One region of the Variovorax sp. GW821-FHT09A10 genome, then DNA from elsewhere that is predicted to be linked to it. Evidence: riboswitches for the same ligand, from Rfam matches in the RefSeq annotation. Region 1 holds a riboswitch; the other holds the start of a gene.
What was found. Region 1 has a riboswitch for cobalamin ahead of AC07Q9_RS10815 (TonB-dependent receptor domain-containing protein). Riboswitches for the same ligand answer to the same signal wherever they lie in the genome.
Positions count from the first base shown of each region.

Region 2: another riboswitch for cobalamin. It lies ahead of AC07Q9_RS14440 (TonB-dependent receptor); the one in region 1 lies ahead of AC07Q9_RS10815 (TonB-dependent receptor domain-containing protein).

Region 1 covers NZ_JBWKPT010000002.1:858,762-866,608, forward strand. Annotated here, with positions in the region: gene AC07Q9_RS10805 (bifunctional adenosylcobinamide kinase/adenosylcobinamide-phosphate guanylyltransferase) at 1-311, opposite strand, end outside; gene AC07Q9_RS10810 (cobyrinic acid a,c-diamide synthase CobB) at 298-1,695, opposite strand; gene AC07Q9_RS10815 (TonB-dependent receptor domain-containing protein) at 1,680-3,632, opposite strand; cobalamin riboswitch at 3,705-3,945, opposite strand; gene AC07Q9_RS10820 (hypothetical protein) at 4,077-4,304, shown strand; gene AC07Q9_RS10825 (cell division protein ZapA) at 4,301-4,651, shown strand; gene AC07Q9_RS10830 (sulfite exporter TauE/SafE family protein) at 4,931-5,758, shown strand; gene AC07Q9_RS10835 (universal stress protein) at 5,832-6,257, shown strand; gene AC07Q9_RS10840 (AraC-like ligand-binding domain-containing protein) at 6,303-7,268, opposite strand; gene AC07Q9_RS10845 (carbon-nitrogen hydrolase family protein) at 7,448-7,847, shown strand, end outside.
Region 2 covers NZ_JBWKPT010000003.1:224,682-232,528, reverse strand. Annotated here, with positions in the region: gene AC07Q9_RS14460 (cation:proton antiporter domain-containing protein) at 1-1,656, shown strand, start outside; gene AC07Q9_RS14455 (EI24 domain-containing protein) at 2,294-2,629, shown strand; gene AC07Q9_RS14450 (hypothetical protein) at 2,599-3,006, opposite strand; gene AC07Q9_RS14445 (hypothetical protein) at 3,156-3,377, shown strand; cobalamin riboswitch at 3,459-3,741, shown strand; gene AC07Q9_RS14440 (TonB-dependent receptor) at 3,873-6,056, shown strand; gene AC07Q9_RS14435 (PepSY domain-containing protein) at 6,070-7,608, shown strand; gene AC07Q9_RS14430 (energy-coupling factor ABC transporter permease) at 7,682-7,847, shown strand, end outside.

The DNA.
Region 1 (7,847 bases):
AGGTTGGTGAGCCACAGCGTGAGGCAGTCGACCACCACGAGCGTGTCGGGCGCGCTCTGCGTGACGATGGCGCGGCCCAGCTCGATCGGCTCCTCGAGGGTCTGCAGGCCGGGCACGCGCTCGGCGCGGTCGGACTGGTGGCGCGCGATGCGCTCGCGCATTTCGTCGTCGTGGGCCTGTGCGGTGGCGATCAACACCGCGCGGCGCGATGCGGGCGCCTGGGCCAGCCAGTCGGCCGCGCGCTGTTCAGCGCGGCGCGACTTGCCGCTTTTCTGGCCGCCGAGGATGAATTCGTGCTCAGTGAGGGGCATCGGGGAGTGCCTGTGCGGCGTGACTGTCGAGTTCGAGGGGCATGGCGCTGAAGAGCCGCGCGGTCGCTTCCGGGCTGGACGCGAACCACGCATGGAAGTAGCTCGCGCGCACGGGTCCGTGCACGTACAGCGCCTCGCCGCCGCGCGTGCCGATGGTGCGCGCAGCGGGCGCGAGCGGCGTCTCGCAGCGCGAGTAGTGGAAGGTGTGGCCGCGCAGGGCATGCGCACCCAGGTCGAGCTGCTGCGGGCCCAGGCCGGCCAGGCGCTTCTGCATGACGGCCCGCCCCGGCAGCACGCCCCAGAAGCGGTGCACGTCGGTCGGCTCGGCGTCGTCGCGCGTGGCGAGTTCGTCGAACAGCGCCATCATGCCGCCGCACTCGGCCCAGATCGGCTTGCCGGCCGTGACGTGGTTGGCGAGCGAGAGCCGCAGCCGGTCGCTGGCCGACAGCACGGCCGCATGCAACTCGGGATAGCCGCCGGGCAGCCAGGCGGCGTCGCAGGGCGGCAGCGGTTCGTCGGCCAGCGGCGAGAAGAACGCGAGCCGCGCGCCGAGGGCCTCGAGCACCTCGAGGTTGGCCGGGTAGATGAACGAGAACGCCGTGTCGCGCGCGATGGCGATGGTGCGTCCGGCCAGCAGCGGCGCGACGGGCGCGGCCGGTACGGGCTCGAAGCGCACCTGCGGCAGCTGCCCGGGCGCGCGCTGCCCCAGCGGCGTGGCGGCGAGCACGTCGGCCGCGGCATCGAGCCGCTCCATCGCATCGCCGAGTTCGGCGGCGCCGACCAGCCCCAAATGGCGTTCGGGCAGCGCGAAATCGGCGCTGCGCGGCAAGGCGCCGAGCCAGTCGCCGGGCTCGCGCAATGCGTCCTTCAGCATGTCGGCGTGGCGCTCGCTGGCCACGCGGTTGGCCAGCACGCCGGCCCAGGGCAGGCCCGGGCGGAAGTTCTGCAGGCCGTAGGCCAGCGCGCCGAAGGTACCGGTCATGGCTTGCGCGTCGATCACGGCCAGCACGGGCAGGCCCAGGCGCTCGGCCAACTCGGCCGCGCTGGGCGTGCCGTCGAACAGGCCCATCACGCCTTCGACGATCACCAGGTCGGCCTCGCTCGCGGCGGCATGCAGGCGCGCGCGGCAGTCGGCTTCGCCGGTCATCCACAGGTCGAGCGAATGCACCGGCGCGCCGGTGGCCAGCGCGAGCCAGTGCGGATCGAGGAAGTCGGGCCCGCACTTGAAGGCCCGCACGCGGCGGCCCTGGCGCACGTGCAGCCGCGCGAGCGCGGCCGCGACCGTGGTCTTGCCCTGCCCCGAGGCCGGCGCGGCCACGAGCACCGCGGCGCAGGTGACGGCTGCGCCGGGCGAGGAGCGGCGGGTGTTTACTGCGGAGTCCACTTGAGTCCGACGTACGCGGTGCGGCCCCCGGTGGCGTAGAGCCGTGCGAACTGGTAGTCCTTGTCGCCCACATTGTCCACGCGCGCCACCAGGTTCAGGTCGCGCGTGATCTGCGTGCTGGCCGACAGGTTGAGCAGCGTGTAGCCGCCGAGCTTGACGGTGTTGGCCGCGTCGTCGTAGCGCTTGCCAGAGCTCTGGAGCTCGGCGCCCAACGTCCAGCCGGCGATGCGCCAGTCGGCGCCCAGCGTGCCGTGAGCCCGGGCGCGGCGTGCCAGCAGGTGGTCGGTGGCGAGGTCGCGCGGGTCCTGGTAGTCGAGCGAGGCGCGCAGCGTGACGTCGCCGATGCGGTGGCCGCCCGTGAGCGTCACGCCCTGGTAGCGCGCACGCGCCGTGCTGGCGTAGCAGCCGAACGACGACTGGCAGCCCTTGGCGCTGCCGTCGAACACGATCAGGTTCTGCACGCGGTTGCGGTACAGCACGATGCCGGCCTGCGTGGCGCCGGCCGTGTACTGCAGGCCCAGTTCGACGTTGCGGCTCGATTCGGGCTGCAGGCTCGCCAGGCCGTACTCGCTGAAGCGCTGGTACAGCGTGGGTGCGCGGAACGCGGTGCCGGCCGACACGGTGGCGCGCAGGCTCGGCGTGATGGCGTAGCCGTAGGCGGCGCTGCCGGTGGTCTTGCCGCCGAACTCGCTGTCGTCGTCATGGCGCACGTGCAGCTGCAGCGAATGCGGGCCCTTCACGTAGCCGTAGCCCAGTGCGGCGGCGTTCTGCGAGCGGTCGCGCGAGAACAGCTTGGCCGAGGTGGTCGGCGCGTTCTCGAGCGCGTCTTCGCGGCGCTCGAGTGTGGCGGTCACCAGGTGCGCGCCGAAACGGAATTCGTTCTGGAACAGGTAGCCGCGCAGGCGGGTTTCGGTGCGATAGAACGAGGGCTGGGTCTTGTAGACGGTCTGCGAATCGGTCACCTGCAGGCGGGTGCTGTAGATGTCGTTCCACTTGGCCGACCAGGTCAGGCCGGCGGTGCGCAGTTCGTTGGTCGACACGTCGTCGCGGAAGGTGATCGGCGGCTTGGTGCGAAAGCTCACCGACGGGTCGTAGGCGGCTTCGGTGTTGCTGGTGAGCAAGGTGGCGTCGATGCGCTGGTCGGGCGTGATCTGGAAACCCAGCTTCAGGTTGCCCGAGGTGCTGCGGTAGCCGTCGCGGTCGGGGTTGGTGAAGCCGTCTTTGGAGGGCGTGCGCTTGGCGATGGGCTGGATATTGAAGCCCTTGCTTTCCTCGTGCGCGACACCGAACGAATAGTCGAGCAGGCCCGACTTGCCGCTCACACCGCCTTCGATCCGGCGCAGGCCGTGGCTGCCGAAGCCGATGCCGGCGTAGGGCGACACGCCCTCCTCGCCGCGCTTGGTGAAGAGCTGGATCACGCCGCCCACGGCGTCCGAGCCGTACACGGCGGCGGCCGGGCCGCGCAGCACTTCGATGCGGTCGATCTGCGCGAGCGGAAGGCCTTCCCAGCCGGCGCCGCCGGTCGATTGCGAATCGATGCGCACGCCATCGAGGTAGACCGCCGTGAAGCGCGATTCGGCGCCGCGGATGAACACGCTGGTGGCGTTGCCCACGCCGCCGCTGCGCGAGATTTCCATGCCGGGCAGGCGCGCCAACACGTCGGCCACGCCGGTCGCGCCGCTGCGCTCGATGGTCTTGCGGTCAATGATGGAGACATCGCCCACCAGGTCCGACAGCGCCTGCGGCGTGCGGTTGGCGGTGACGACGGTCTCGTCGAGCGTGGCAGATGCTGCTGCGGCGGCTTGCGCCTGCGCGGCCAGCGGCACCAGGGCCAGGCCGCCGAAGGCCGAAGCCAGGGCGAGCGTGAACGGCAGGCACGCGGGACGGTTGCGGCGCACGCTGGCGCGGCCGCTGGAGAGGGAAACACAGGAAATCATGGGGTGAACCGAACGAACTTCTATGCCCTGGCCGGCTTCCCCGCCGGCGCCATGGGCGTCATGGCTGCCGATGCGGCAGCCGCCTTGTTGGCCGGTATCCGGGCTGGCAGATCGACCCTTTGCCGCCTTCCCAGGCACCTGTTTCAGGGCGCCCAGTGGCTGGATGGAAAGGGGTGACGCGTTGCGGCGTCGTCTGCTTGACCGTTGCGGGGGCAGCGCAGGCGGCATCGGCCCCGGGGGGCGTCCACTCCTGCTTCCCGTTGAACTGCGCCGTGCGAACCACGCCGCGAGCACCAACGGGCAGGATTTTAGGCCCACGGGGCGGCCACGCCACACCCGGTTTGATCACCGGCGGCGCAGGCCCCAGAATCTCGGCCACGTCCGGCGCGCGCCCGCGCGGTGCGCCAGACCTTCCGAATTCCCGGGAAACTACAATCGCCAACCATGCCCGCCTCCAGCCCCATCGACCAGATCGCCGAGCGTGTGGAACGCCTGCTCGTGCGTCACGAAGAGGTGCAGCGCACCAACGCGCTGCTGCAGGAACAGGTCGATGCGCTCACGCGTGAACGCGACGGCCTGAAGTCGCGGCTCGCCGCGGCCCGCACCCGCCTCGATGCCCTGCTCGAACGGCTGCCGGCCGAACCCCCTTCCGAAGATTCCCATCACGCATGAAGCAGATTGAAGTACAGATCATGGGCCAGAGCTACTTGCTCGGCTGTCCCGACGGCGGCGAAGCGCAACTGCGTGAGGCCGTCGACCGCGTGGACGCGGCCATGTGCAAGATCCGCGACGCAGGCAAGGTGAAGGCCCGCGACCGCATCGCCGTGCTCGCCTCGCTGAACCTGGCTTTCGATCTCGCGGCCCAACAGGCCAGTTCTGCCGCTGCTGCCGCCGCACCGGCCCCTGCCGTTGCACCTGCAACGAGCACCGACGAAACCTCCGGTGACACCGACCCGCAGGCCGCCCAGCTCATTCAAAGACTCGATCAGGCTCTGGCGGGCGATGGACATTTGCTCTGAAGGCACGCGGCCCGGCACATCCGGGGCGTAAAATCCGTTTTGTCTGCAGACGTGTCGGGCTTAATATTTCCTTGTTCCAATGCTCTCCGGAGCCGGGCTTGGTACATCGCTTGACGGGCGTGATCATCTCGCGTCAGATGAACCCGAAGTCCTGCTGCCCTCGCCCACCTGAACCCTGGTTCAGGATGCGGGTCCGGCACACCATCTGCAGACACCTTTTTCCGCCACGGCCCCCTGCTTCACCGCACGGGGCCGTTGCTTTTTGAAGAGCCCTCACCCGTGAACCTTGCCGCCCTGCTCGACCCCTTGTTGATCGCCGAACTCGCCGCGCTCGGCCTGGGCACCGGTTTCCTCGCAGGCCTGCTGGGCATCGGCGGCGGCATGCTGATGGTGCCGTTCATCACGATCATCATGGGCCAGCGCGGCGTGCCGGCCGACCTGGCGGTGAAGATGGCGATCGCGACCTCGATGGCGACGATCATCTTCACGTCGGTATCGAGCGTGCGCGCGCACCACAAGCGCGGCGCGGTGCGCTGGGACATCGTGCAGCGCCTGGCCCCTGGCATCGTCATCGGCAGCCTCGCGGGCAGCCTGGGCGTGTTCGCACTGCTCAAGGGCACGGCGCTGGCCATCTTCTTCGCGCTGTTCGTGGGCTTCTCGGCCACGCAGATGTTCCTCGACAAGAAGCCCAAGCCCACGCGCCAGATGCCGGGCACCGGCGGCCAGCTCGCGGCGGGCGGCACCATCGGCTTCATCTCGGGCCTGGTGGGCGCAGGCGGCGGCTTCATCAGCGTGCCGTTCATGACCTGGTGCAACGTGGCCATCCACAACGCGGTGGCGACCAGCGCGGCGCTGGGCTTTCCCATTGCGGTGGCCAACGTGCTGGGCTATGTGCTCAGCGGCCAGTCGGTGCAGGGCCTGCCGGCCGGCGCCTTCGGCTACATCTGGCTGCCCGCGCTCGTGGTGATCGCGGCCTGCAGCGTGTTCACCGCGCCGCTGGGCGCCAGGGCCGCGCACAGCCTGCCGGTGAAAAAGCTCAAGCGCGTGTTCGCGAGCATCCTGTACCTGCTGGCCGCCTACATGCTCTGGAAGGGCCTGCGGGGCTGAGGCATATCAAACACTCGCTGGCTTTCCTGTGCCATCCTATGTGGCAGTTCTTCACAGTCGTACAAGGAAAGCCATGAAAATCCTCATCGCAGTCGACGGCAGCGCCTACACGCAAAAGGCCCTCAATTACCTGCTGACCAACCGCGCCATGTTCGTGGACGGCCATGAGCTGGTGGTGGTCAATGTCTGCACTGGCATCTCCGGCCACGTGGCGCGACACCTCAGCAAGGAAATCGTCGCCGATTACTACGCCGAGGAAAACGCCAAGGTGCTCGACCCGGTGAAGGCCTGGTTCGCCGACAAGGGCGTGACCAACTTCAAGGCCGACGCGCGCCACGGCCACGCGGCCGAGGAAATCCTCAAGTCGGCCACCGAATCGAAGGCCGAGCTGATCGTGCTGGGCACGCACGGCCACGGCATCCTGGGCCGCGCGCTGATGGGTTCGGTCGCGACCAAGGTCGTGGCCGAGACCGACATCTCGGTGCTGCTGGTCCAGTAAGAAGACCCGACCGCCCCGGCGACGGCCGATGCGCCGTGGCCGCGGTCATTGCGGCGAGCGCTGCCGCCGCCATTCGCGCGGCGAACATCCGAAGCGCTCGCGAAACGCGCGGCTGAAATGCGCCGCGTCGTTGAACCCCCTCCCGTACGCGATCTCTCCCACGGGCCGCCCTGCCAGGCGCGGCTCCAGCAGGTCGCGGCTGCACGCGTCGAGCCGACGCTCCCAGATGTACTGCGAGGGCGTCAGCGGCTCGCTCTTGAACACGCGGTGGATGTGGCTCACCGACATGCCCAGCTGCGCCGCCAGCGTGCCCACCGACAGCGTCGGGTCGGCCAGCTGCTCGTCGATGCGCTGCTTCACGCGCCCCAGGTGGTACGCCGTGAGCTTGCTGAGCGCCGGTGCGTGCGCCGCAGGCAGCGTCTGCAGGCCGGCCACGAGGATGTTCTGCACGCCATGGGCCACCGCCAGCGCCGAGGCCGGCTGCAGCGCGTCGAAGTCCTCGCGCAGCGTGCGGATCATGCCCAGCAGCAGGTGCCCCGCGCCCTCGCGCCCTGACACCGTGGTGGCTGTGAGCGCTTCGGTGTCGCGCAGTTCGCTGCGCAACCGCTCACCGGGCAGCTTGAGCACGATCTGCTCGAAGGGCTGATCAAACAGCAGCTGGTAGGGCCGCGTGCTGTCGTACAGCGCGAAGTCGCCGGCGCTGAGCACGGCGTCGCGCCCGTCCTGGCGCACCACGCCCTGCCCGCGCGCCTGGATGCTCACGAGAAAACAGTCGTCGCTCGACGCGGCGATGTGGCCCGGCGTGCGCATCACCTTCTGTGCCCGCGAGGTCACGACCGACATGCCGAGGCCGGGCAGCGCGTGCTGGCGGATGCTGCCCTCGAAGTCGCCGCCGTCGCCGGTGCGCACCGCGTCGCATTCGAGCTGCACGTAGACGTTGCAGATCATGTCGGTCCAGTACGCGAGCCGTTGGTCGCCCGGGACGGCATCGGTGCTGAGCAAGGGGGTCATCGGGGTCCTCGGAAGGCCTTCGCAAGGCACATGCAACGCTGGAACAAGAACGCCGCCAATCCGGGTCAAGGCGTTCCGGCGGCGCGAATTTACGCTTCATGCAACCCGCATGCCACCGCGCAAACCCGGTGCGCACAGTGGGGATTTCGTTACGTTCATTGCCCCCTGGAGAACACCCCATGCCGACCACCGTCCACCCCAAGCTCCGCGTCGCCGCCGTGCAGGCCGCGCCTGTTTTCCTCGACCTCGACGCCACCATCGACAAGACCATCGACCTGATGGCGCAGGCCGCGAAACAGGGCGTGCAGCTCATCGCCTTTCCCGAGACCTGGGTGCCGGGCTACCCGTGGTGGGTCTGGCTCGATTCGCCGGCCTGGGGCATGCAGTTCGTGCAGCGCTACCACGACAACTCGCTGGTCATCGGCTCGCCCGAGTTCGAACGCCTGCAGGCGGCGGCGCGCCAGCACAAGATCTGGCTCTCGCTCGGCTACAGCGAGAAAGCGGCGGGCAGCCTGTACATCGCGCAGGCGCTGATCGACGACCAGGGCCGCACCGTGCAGACGCGTCGCAAGCTCAAGC
Region 2 (7,847 bases), on a different contig from region 1:
TTGGCGCTGGTGTTCGGCTTTCTCGCGGCGCGGCTGCGATTGCCGGCGCTGGTGGGGTACCTGCTGGCGGGCGTGATCATCGGCCCGTTCACGCCCGGCTTCGTGGCCGACGCCGGCATTGCCGCGCAGCTGGCCGAGATCGGCGTGATGCTGCTGATGTTCGGCGTGGGCCTGCATTTTTCGCTGGCTGACCTGCTCGCGGTGCGCAAGATCGCGCTGCCCGGCGCCATCGCGCAGATCGTCGTCGCCACGCTGCTCGGCGGCGGCCTGGCCGTGTGGTGGGGCTGGAGCTGGGGCGCGGCGCTGGTGTTCGGGCTCGCGCTGTCGGTGGCGAGCACGGTGGTGCTGCTGCGCGCGCTCGAGAGCCTGGGCATCCTCGATTCCTTCACCGGCCGCATCGCCATCGGCTGGCTGGTGGTCGAAGACCTCGCGATGGTGCTGGTGCTCGTGCTGTTGCCGCCGCTGGCGGGCGCGCTGGGCGGCACCAATGCCGACACCCACGGCGCGCCGGTCTGGCAGACGCTGGGCCTCACGCTGCTGCAGGTTGGCGGTTTCGTGCTGCTGATGCTGGTGGTGGGGCGGCGCGTGTTCCCGTGGATTCTCTGGCAGGTCACGCGCACCGGTTCGCGCGAGCTGTTCACGCTGTGCGTGGTGGCGGCGGCCGTGAGCATCGCGTTCGCCTCGGCGGCGCTGTTCGGCGTGTCGTTCGCGCTGGGCGCCTTCTTCGCCGGCATGGTGATGCGCGAGTCGCAGTTCAGCCACCGCGCGGCGCAGGAATCGCTGCCGCTGCGCGACGCGTTCGCCGTGCTGTTCTTCGTGTCGGTCGGCATGCTGTTCGACCCGTCGGTGCTGCTGGAGCGCCCGCTGCAGGTGCTGGCCGTGGTGCTGGTCATCGTGCTGGGCAAGTCGCTCGCGGCCTGTGCGCTGGTGCTGGTGTTCCGCTACCCGCTGGCCACCGCGCTCACGGTGAGCGCGAGCCTGGCGCAGATCGGCGAGTTCTCGTTCATCCTGGCCGGGCTGGGCGTGTCGCTCGGCCTGCTGCCGGTGGAAGGGCAAAGCCTGGTGCTGGCGGGCGCGCTGATCTCCATCGCCACCAACCCGCTGTGGTTCAGCCTGATCGCGCCGCTGCAGAAATGGCTGCACGCGCATTCGAAGTTCGCACGCGAGCTGGACGCGCGCAGCGACCCGCTGGCCGAGCTGCCCATGACCACCGAGGCCAAGTACCTGTCGCGCCAGGTGGTGCTGGTCGGCTACGGCCGGGTGGGCCGGCGCATCGCCGCCGAACTCGAGACCAACGACATCCCTTACGTGGTGGCCGAGCAGAACCGCGAGCTGGTCGAGAAGCTGCGCGAGGCCGGCATCCCCGCCGTGTGGGGCGACGCGGCCGACCCGGCGGTGCTGATCCAGGCGCACGTGGCGCGCGCCCGCGTGCTCGTGGTGGCCACACCCGACGCCATGAACGTGCGCCAGATGATCGAAACCGCGCGTACGCTGAATCCCAGCATCCAGACCGTGGTGCGCAGCCACAACGAGCAGGAAGCCCGCCTGCTGGCCGCCGAAACCGATGCGAAGGTGTTTCTGGGCGAACAGGAACTCGCCCAGGCCATGGCCCGCGATGTGGTGCAGCGCGCCGCCGCGATGGCGGTGCCGGCCTGAAAGCCGGCTGCCTGCGCTCGTCGCGGGTCGCGCCGGTCGGGGGTCATCTCCCCGGCCACGGCATGCATCCGCGCTTTTCACTGATCTCTTTTTTCCCATCCCATGTCACTGAAAGCCCGATGGCATTCGTTGCTCGGCGCGGTGCGCGAGTCCCTGGTCTGCCTCGCGCTGGCCTTTCGCTCCAGCCTGCGTCCGGGCATCGTGCTGCGTTCCGCGGGCCTGTGCCTGCTGGTCTTCGCCGTGTGGAGCTGGGTGTTCTACCGTCACTTCCAGCCGATCGGAATGGCGGCCGGCGTGGTGTCGGTCTTCGTCGTGATGGGCGGTGCGGTGCTCGGCCTGCTGCCCGGCACGGGAGGCACCGGAGGGAGCGTCGCGGGCATGGCGGGCATCGCGCCTGCGCTGGCGATGCTGCTGGTCTATGCGGCGGTGCTCACGGCCGCGGTGCTGGTGGTGATGTACGCCGGTGTCATCGTCGCCACCATCCGCCTGGCGTTGCGCTGGGTGCTGCTGGGCTCGGTGCGCGCGCGCGTGCATGCGCGTTACCCGGCGCTGCTGGCGCAGCCACGGCCCGGGCCCTCGGGCTGGCTGGCCGGCGTGCGCGGGTGGCTGGGGCCGTGGCTGGGCGCGAGCCCTGGGGATGCTGCTGTGCCTGCTGGTGCCGGTGGTCAACGGCGTGTTGCTGTTCCTGCTGCTCGCCTACCTCAATGTGCGCTTTCTGCTGGGGCCCGCGCTGGCCGGCGTTGCGAACGGCGAGGAGCGCATGCGGGTCGTGCGCCGCCAGCGCGGTGCGATGGTGGTGTTCGGTGTGCTGATCCTGCTGCTGGCGCTGGTGCCGGTGGTGAATCTGCTGCTGCCGGCGTTGCTGGGCGCAGGCGCCTGCCACCTCGGCTACCGAGGGATGGAGGCAGAGCGCCGGGCTGACACCGGCGCTTCAGCCGGCGTTCAAAGGTCCTCGATCACCAGCGTGCGGTAGCGCTCGGCGATCGAGTAGGGCACGGTACGCACCAGTTCCATCACGCGCTCCGTGATGGCGCCGTCCTTGGTGCGGATCAAGAGGCCCGTGTGGCCTTCCTGGGCCAGCTCGATGAAGGCGCGCACCGTGGCGCCGTCGGTGCCGGCGGAGGGCAGGGGGCTGTGCGAGGCATGCACGGTCGGCGCGATTTCCGCCAGGACGGTTTCGGCCGGTATCAGGTAGACCTCGTCGCCGCTCACGATGCCTTTCTCGATCAGCCCGTGGCCGATGCGGCTGGCGTCTTCGATGCTCGGGAACATCACCAGGGAGAAGCCGGTCGGGTAGAACGCGCCGCCGAAACTGGCGCGCATGTTGGGTTCAAGCGTGAAATGTTTCATGCTGACTCCTTGTTCTGATACAGCTCCCCACCCCTAACATTAGGCCGCGCGGCGTCCATGCACTGTAGGAGAAGCCCTAGTACTGACAACCGCGCCAGCCCCCAGCCCGTTCAAAGGCGGGTTCATTCCCTGTTTCATTTCTGACCGTCATGCCTTCGCCCAGAGACATCGCACTCACCGTCCACGAACTGGAAGAAGGGGAGTTCTACTGGGTGCTGATGGAGGCTGTGGACGGCTCGCCCGGCGACATCACCCATGAGTACGCGCCGCTCGAAGCCGCCCACACGCCCTACGCCACCTATTCGAACGCGCTGGTGGCCGGCGTGGCGGTGCTGCGGCGGCTGTTCGGGCCCGACGGCAAGCCCGCCTGACGGGGCCCGCAGGGGCGTCGCCGCAGGGCGCTCCCTATAATCCCGGCGGTTGGAAACATTGGTTCACACCGGTGTCGTCCAACACCCCACGGTTCGAAGGTGCCCTGCACGACCAGTCACAGGATTGGCGGCGGGGTTAAACGGGAAGCAGGTGCGAGGCGTCGTTTTTTCGAACGACCCTTCCATTCCTGCGCTGCCCCCGCAACGGTCAGCGGACATCGACACCCTCAGGCCCCGGCGATCTTTCGCTGGGGCAGCCACTGCGCTTCGGCGTGGGAAGGCGAGGGCTTCGGCGCCGAGGTGCATGCATTGCACCCCGACGCACTCCGCGAGCCCGGATACCGGCCTTCGCAACCGCCTTCGGATGCTGCGGGAGTGCGTGTCCGGGCCTGCCGCTTTTCCCTCGCGCGAAACGGCACCGCCCCCAGTCTCTTCTCCCTCGGCGTCCTCGATCGGTCAGGAGCCTGCGGGGACGCGGGCCGGAGGAGAAATCGGATGAATCAGGCATCGCTGCCCTTGCGCGATCGCCCGGGCCCGCCCCTGCAACGGGCGCGCCTTTCGGGTCTTTCCGGCATTTCATTGGGGCTCGGCCTCGTATGCGGGCCAGCGCTCGCCCAGTCGGGCGACCCGGCCGGCCGCCCCAGCCTCACGCCCGTGCAGATCGAAGCCAGCCGCCACACGCCGCTGGCCCTGGACGAACCCACGCAGACCGGCAGCCGCCTGGGCCTCACGCCGCTCGAAACGCCCGCCAGCATCGAGGTGCTCACCGGCGACGCGATCCGCGCACGCGGCGACGTGTCGGTGGTCGAGGCCGCGAGCCGCGCCACTGGCATCACAGGTTCGCCCGCGCCGGGCAACGGCGGCTCGGCGCTGTCGGCACGTGGCTTCAACGGCCATGGCTCGGTGATGCAGCTGTACGACGGCACGCGCCTGTACGTGGGCGCGGGCACCGTCACCTTCCCGTTCGACACCTGGTCGACCGACCGCATCGAGGTGCTGCGCGGCGCCGCCTCGGTGATGTTCGGCGAAGGCGCCATCGGCGGCGCGATCAACGTGGTGCCCAAGAAGCCCACGCGCGGCCCGATCCAGAACGAAGCACTCGTGACCGTCGGCTCCGACGCCACGCGCCAGGTTGCCTTCGGCAGCGGCGGGGCGATCAACGACATGCTCTCGTACCGCTTCGACATCAGCCACCGCAAGACCGACGGCTTCATGCGGCGCGGCGAGGCCGAGAGCCTGGCCGTGGGCGGCGCCGTGCGGCTCGACGTATCGCCGCGGCTGCAGTTCACGCTCTCGCACGACGAGGGCCGCCAGACGCCGCAGCGCTACTTTGGCGTGCCGCTCGTCAACGGCCGCCTGAGCAGCCTGAACCGCGAACAGAACTACAACCTCGACGACGCCGAGGTCAAGTACCGCGACCGCTGGACCCGCCTCGATGCGCAGTGGACGCCCAACGACGCCGTCACCGTGCGCAACCAGCTCTATCGCCTGGACAGCAAGCGCCACTGGCGCGACAGCGAAACCTACACCTACAGCGCCACCACGAACCGCGTGACGCGCGGCGACTACCTGGAGATCGGCCACGACCAGGAGCAGATCGGCAACCGCACCGACGCCACCTTCAAGCACGCGCTGTTCGGCCTGAAGAACCAGGTGCTGGTGGGCTTCGACGCCAACCGCATCGACTTCCTGAATTCGAGCGACACGCCCTACGGCGGGCGCTCGGTGGTCGATGCCTTCGTGTTCAACCCCGGCTACTACGCTTCGCCCACGCCCTACCTGCCGCGCTACAAGACCAAGACCAGCACCTACGCCTTCTTCGCCGAAGACAAGCTGGCCTTCAACGAACACTGGTCGGTGGTCGGCAGCCTGCGCTGGGACCACGCGAAGATCGTGCGCACCGATCCGCAGAACCGCGCCCCGCGCCTGGACAAGACCTTCGAGTACGCCACCGGCCGCCTGGGCGTGGTCTACGCGCCCGACGCCGCGCAGTCGTTCTATGCGCAGGTGGCGCGCGCGGCCGATCCGCTCACCGGGCTCATCAGCACGTCCGCCACGCAGGTGCCGTTCGAGCTCAGCGTCGGCAAGCAGGTCGAGGTGGGCTACAAGCGCCAGCTGGCCGAAGGCCGCGGCGCCTGGAGCGTGGCGGCCTACCGCATCGAGAAGACCAAGCTGCTGTCGCGCGACGCGAACGACCCGACCGTCGTGCAGCAGATCGGCAAGCAGTCGTCCGAAGGCATCGAGGCCACGCTCGACCTGGCGCTGACCTCCACGCTGCGCCTCGAAGCCAACGCCGCACGGCTGCGCGCGCGCTACGACGACTTCAATGAAGCGGTCGGCAAGTCGCTGGTCTCGCGCGCGGGCAACACGCCGGCGGGCGTGCCCCAGGTGGCGGCCAACCTGTGGCTGCACTGGCGCTTCCTGCCGCAATGGGAGGCCGAGTTCGGCGTGCGCCACGTCGGCGCGCGGCAGGTCGACGCGGCCAACACGCGCCGCATCGGCTCCTACACCGTGGCCGACGCGGGCGTGAGCTGGCAGGCGAACCCGTCGCTCAAGCTCGCGCTGCGCGCCTTCAACCTGGCCGACCGCAAGTACCCGGTCTCGTTCTCGAACGGCGGCAACCAGTGGCTGCTGGGCCGGCCGCGCTCGTTCGAGCTGTCGGCGTTCGTGACCTTCTGAACGCGCACGGCCCATGAGTACCCCCTGGCAACGCACATGGCCCCCGCTGCGGCGGGCGCTGTACTGGACGCACCGATGGCTGGGCATCGGCGGCTGCCTGCTGTTCGTCATGTGGTTCGTCTCGGGCGTGGTCATGATGTACGTGGGGTACCCGAACCTCACGGACGAAGAGCGGCTCGCGGGGCTCGGCCCGGTGCGTTTCGAACAGGCGGTGGTCACGCCGGCTGCCGCGCTCGATGCCTTGCCGCAAGCGGTGCGCACGCAGCCGCCCCGGCGCATGGCGCTGGAGATGCAGGCCGGCACCGACGCGCAGCCCGTGTGGCGCATCGTCGATGCGCGCGGCGGGCGGCATGCCGTGTCCGCGCGCGACGCCCGTGTGCTCGGCCCGGTCGATGCGGCGCAGGCCGAAGCCATCGCCCGTGAGTTCTCCGCGCAGCCTGGCGCACGCTGGGCCGAGACGCTGGAGCGCGACCAGTGGACGGTGCCGCAGGGCCTGAATCCGTTGCGTCCGCTGCACCGCGTCGAAGTCGGCGACGCGGCGGGCACCGAGCTGTACGTGTCCTCGCGCACCGGCGAGGTGGTGCGCGACACCACGCGCACCGAGCGCTTCTGGAACTGGCTGGGCGCCGTGCCGCACTGGATCTACTTCACGCCGCTGCGCGCCGACCCGCCGCTGTGGCACGACGTGGTCGTGTGGCTGTCGGCCGCCTGCATCGTCTCGGCCGTGACGGGCATCGTCATCGGCATCCTGCGCCTTCGGCTGCGGCGGCGCTTTCGCAGCGGCGCGGTCACGCCGTACACCGGCTGGATGGCCTGGCACCACATCGCCGGGCTCATCGGTGGCTTCTTCGTGCTGACCTGGATCGTGAGCGGCTGGCTGTCGATGAACCCCAATGGCTGGTTCCAGCGCGGGCCCGGCGATGCGGCCGCGATGGCGCGCTACACAGGCGCCGGCGCGTCGCCGTTTCCCTGGCCGCCGGCCGTGGTGCCGGCAGGCGAGCGCGCTGGCGCACCGCATGAGGCGCTGCTGATGTGGTTCGACGGGAAGCCGCTGCTGCAACTGCGTGACGCGCAGGCCCGCGTGCAGGTGGTCGATGCCACGACCGGTGCACCGGCTGCCATCGCCCGCGACGACATCGTGCGCGCCGCCGCCCGCCTGCGCCCCGGCGCCGCGATCACGCAGGCCACCTTGCAGACACACGAAGACTTCCACTGGTACGGCCACCACCGCACGCGCGTGCTGCCCGTGTGGCGGCTCGAGTTCGACGACGCCGCGCGCAGCTGGCTCTACATCGACCCAACGAGCGGCCAGGTGGCCGGCAGCAACGACCGCAACGCGCGGCTGCGCCGCTGGCTCTTCAACGCCGCGCACAGCCTCGACTTTCCCTGGCTCATCCAGTACCGGCCGGCCTGGGACCTGGTGGTGTGGTTCCTGTCGATCATCGGCGTCGTCGCTTCGGCGAGCGGCGTGGTGATCGGCTGGCGGCGGCTGCGGCGCAAGCCAGGGCCTTCGCCTGTTCAACGGGGGCTACAAGGCTCCCGGGTTTCATGACGGGGACTTGCGCAAGCCGGTCCATCCCCCAACAATCAACTTTCGCACTTCGGTGCATTTCAGGAGGTGCGCGATGCACATCGAACCCGGACTCGTCGACGGATCCAAGATCTTCCTCAGCTATGCCACAGGGGCGGCTGCGCTGGCCTACACAGGCAAAGTCGCTTTCGACACCTTGCTGAAGGACGGCCCCGTGGGCCTGTTGCTGCGCTCGGTCTTCACCGTGATGCTCGTGTTCT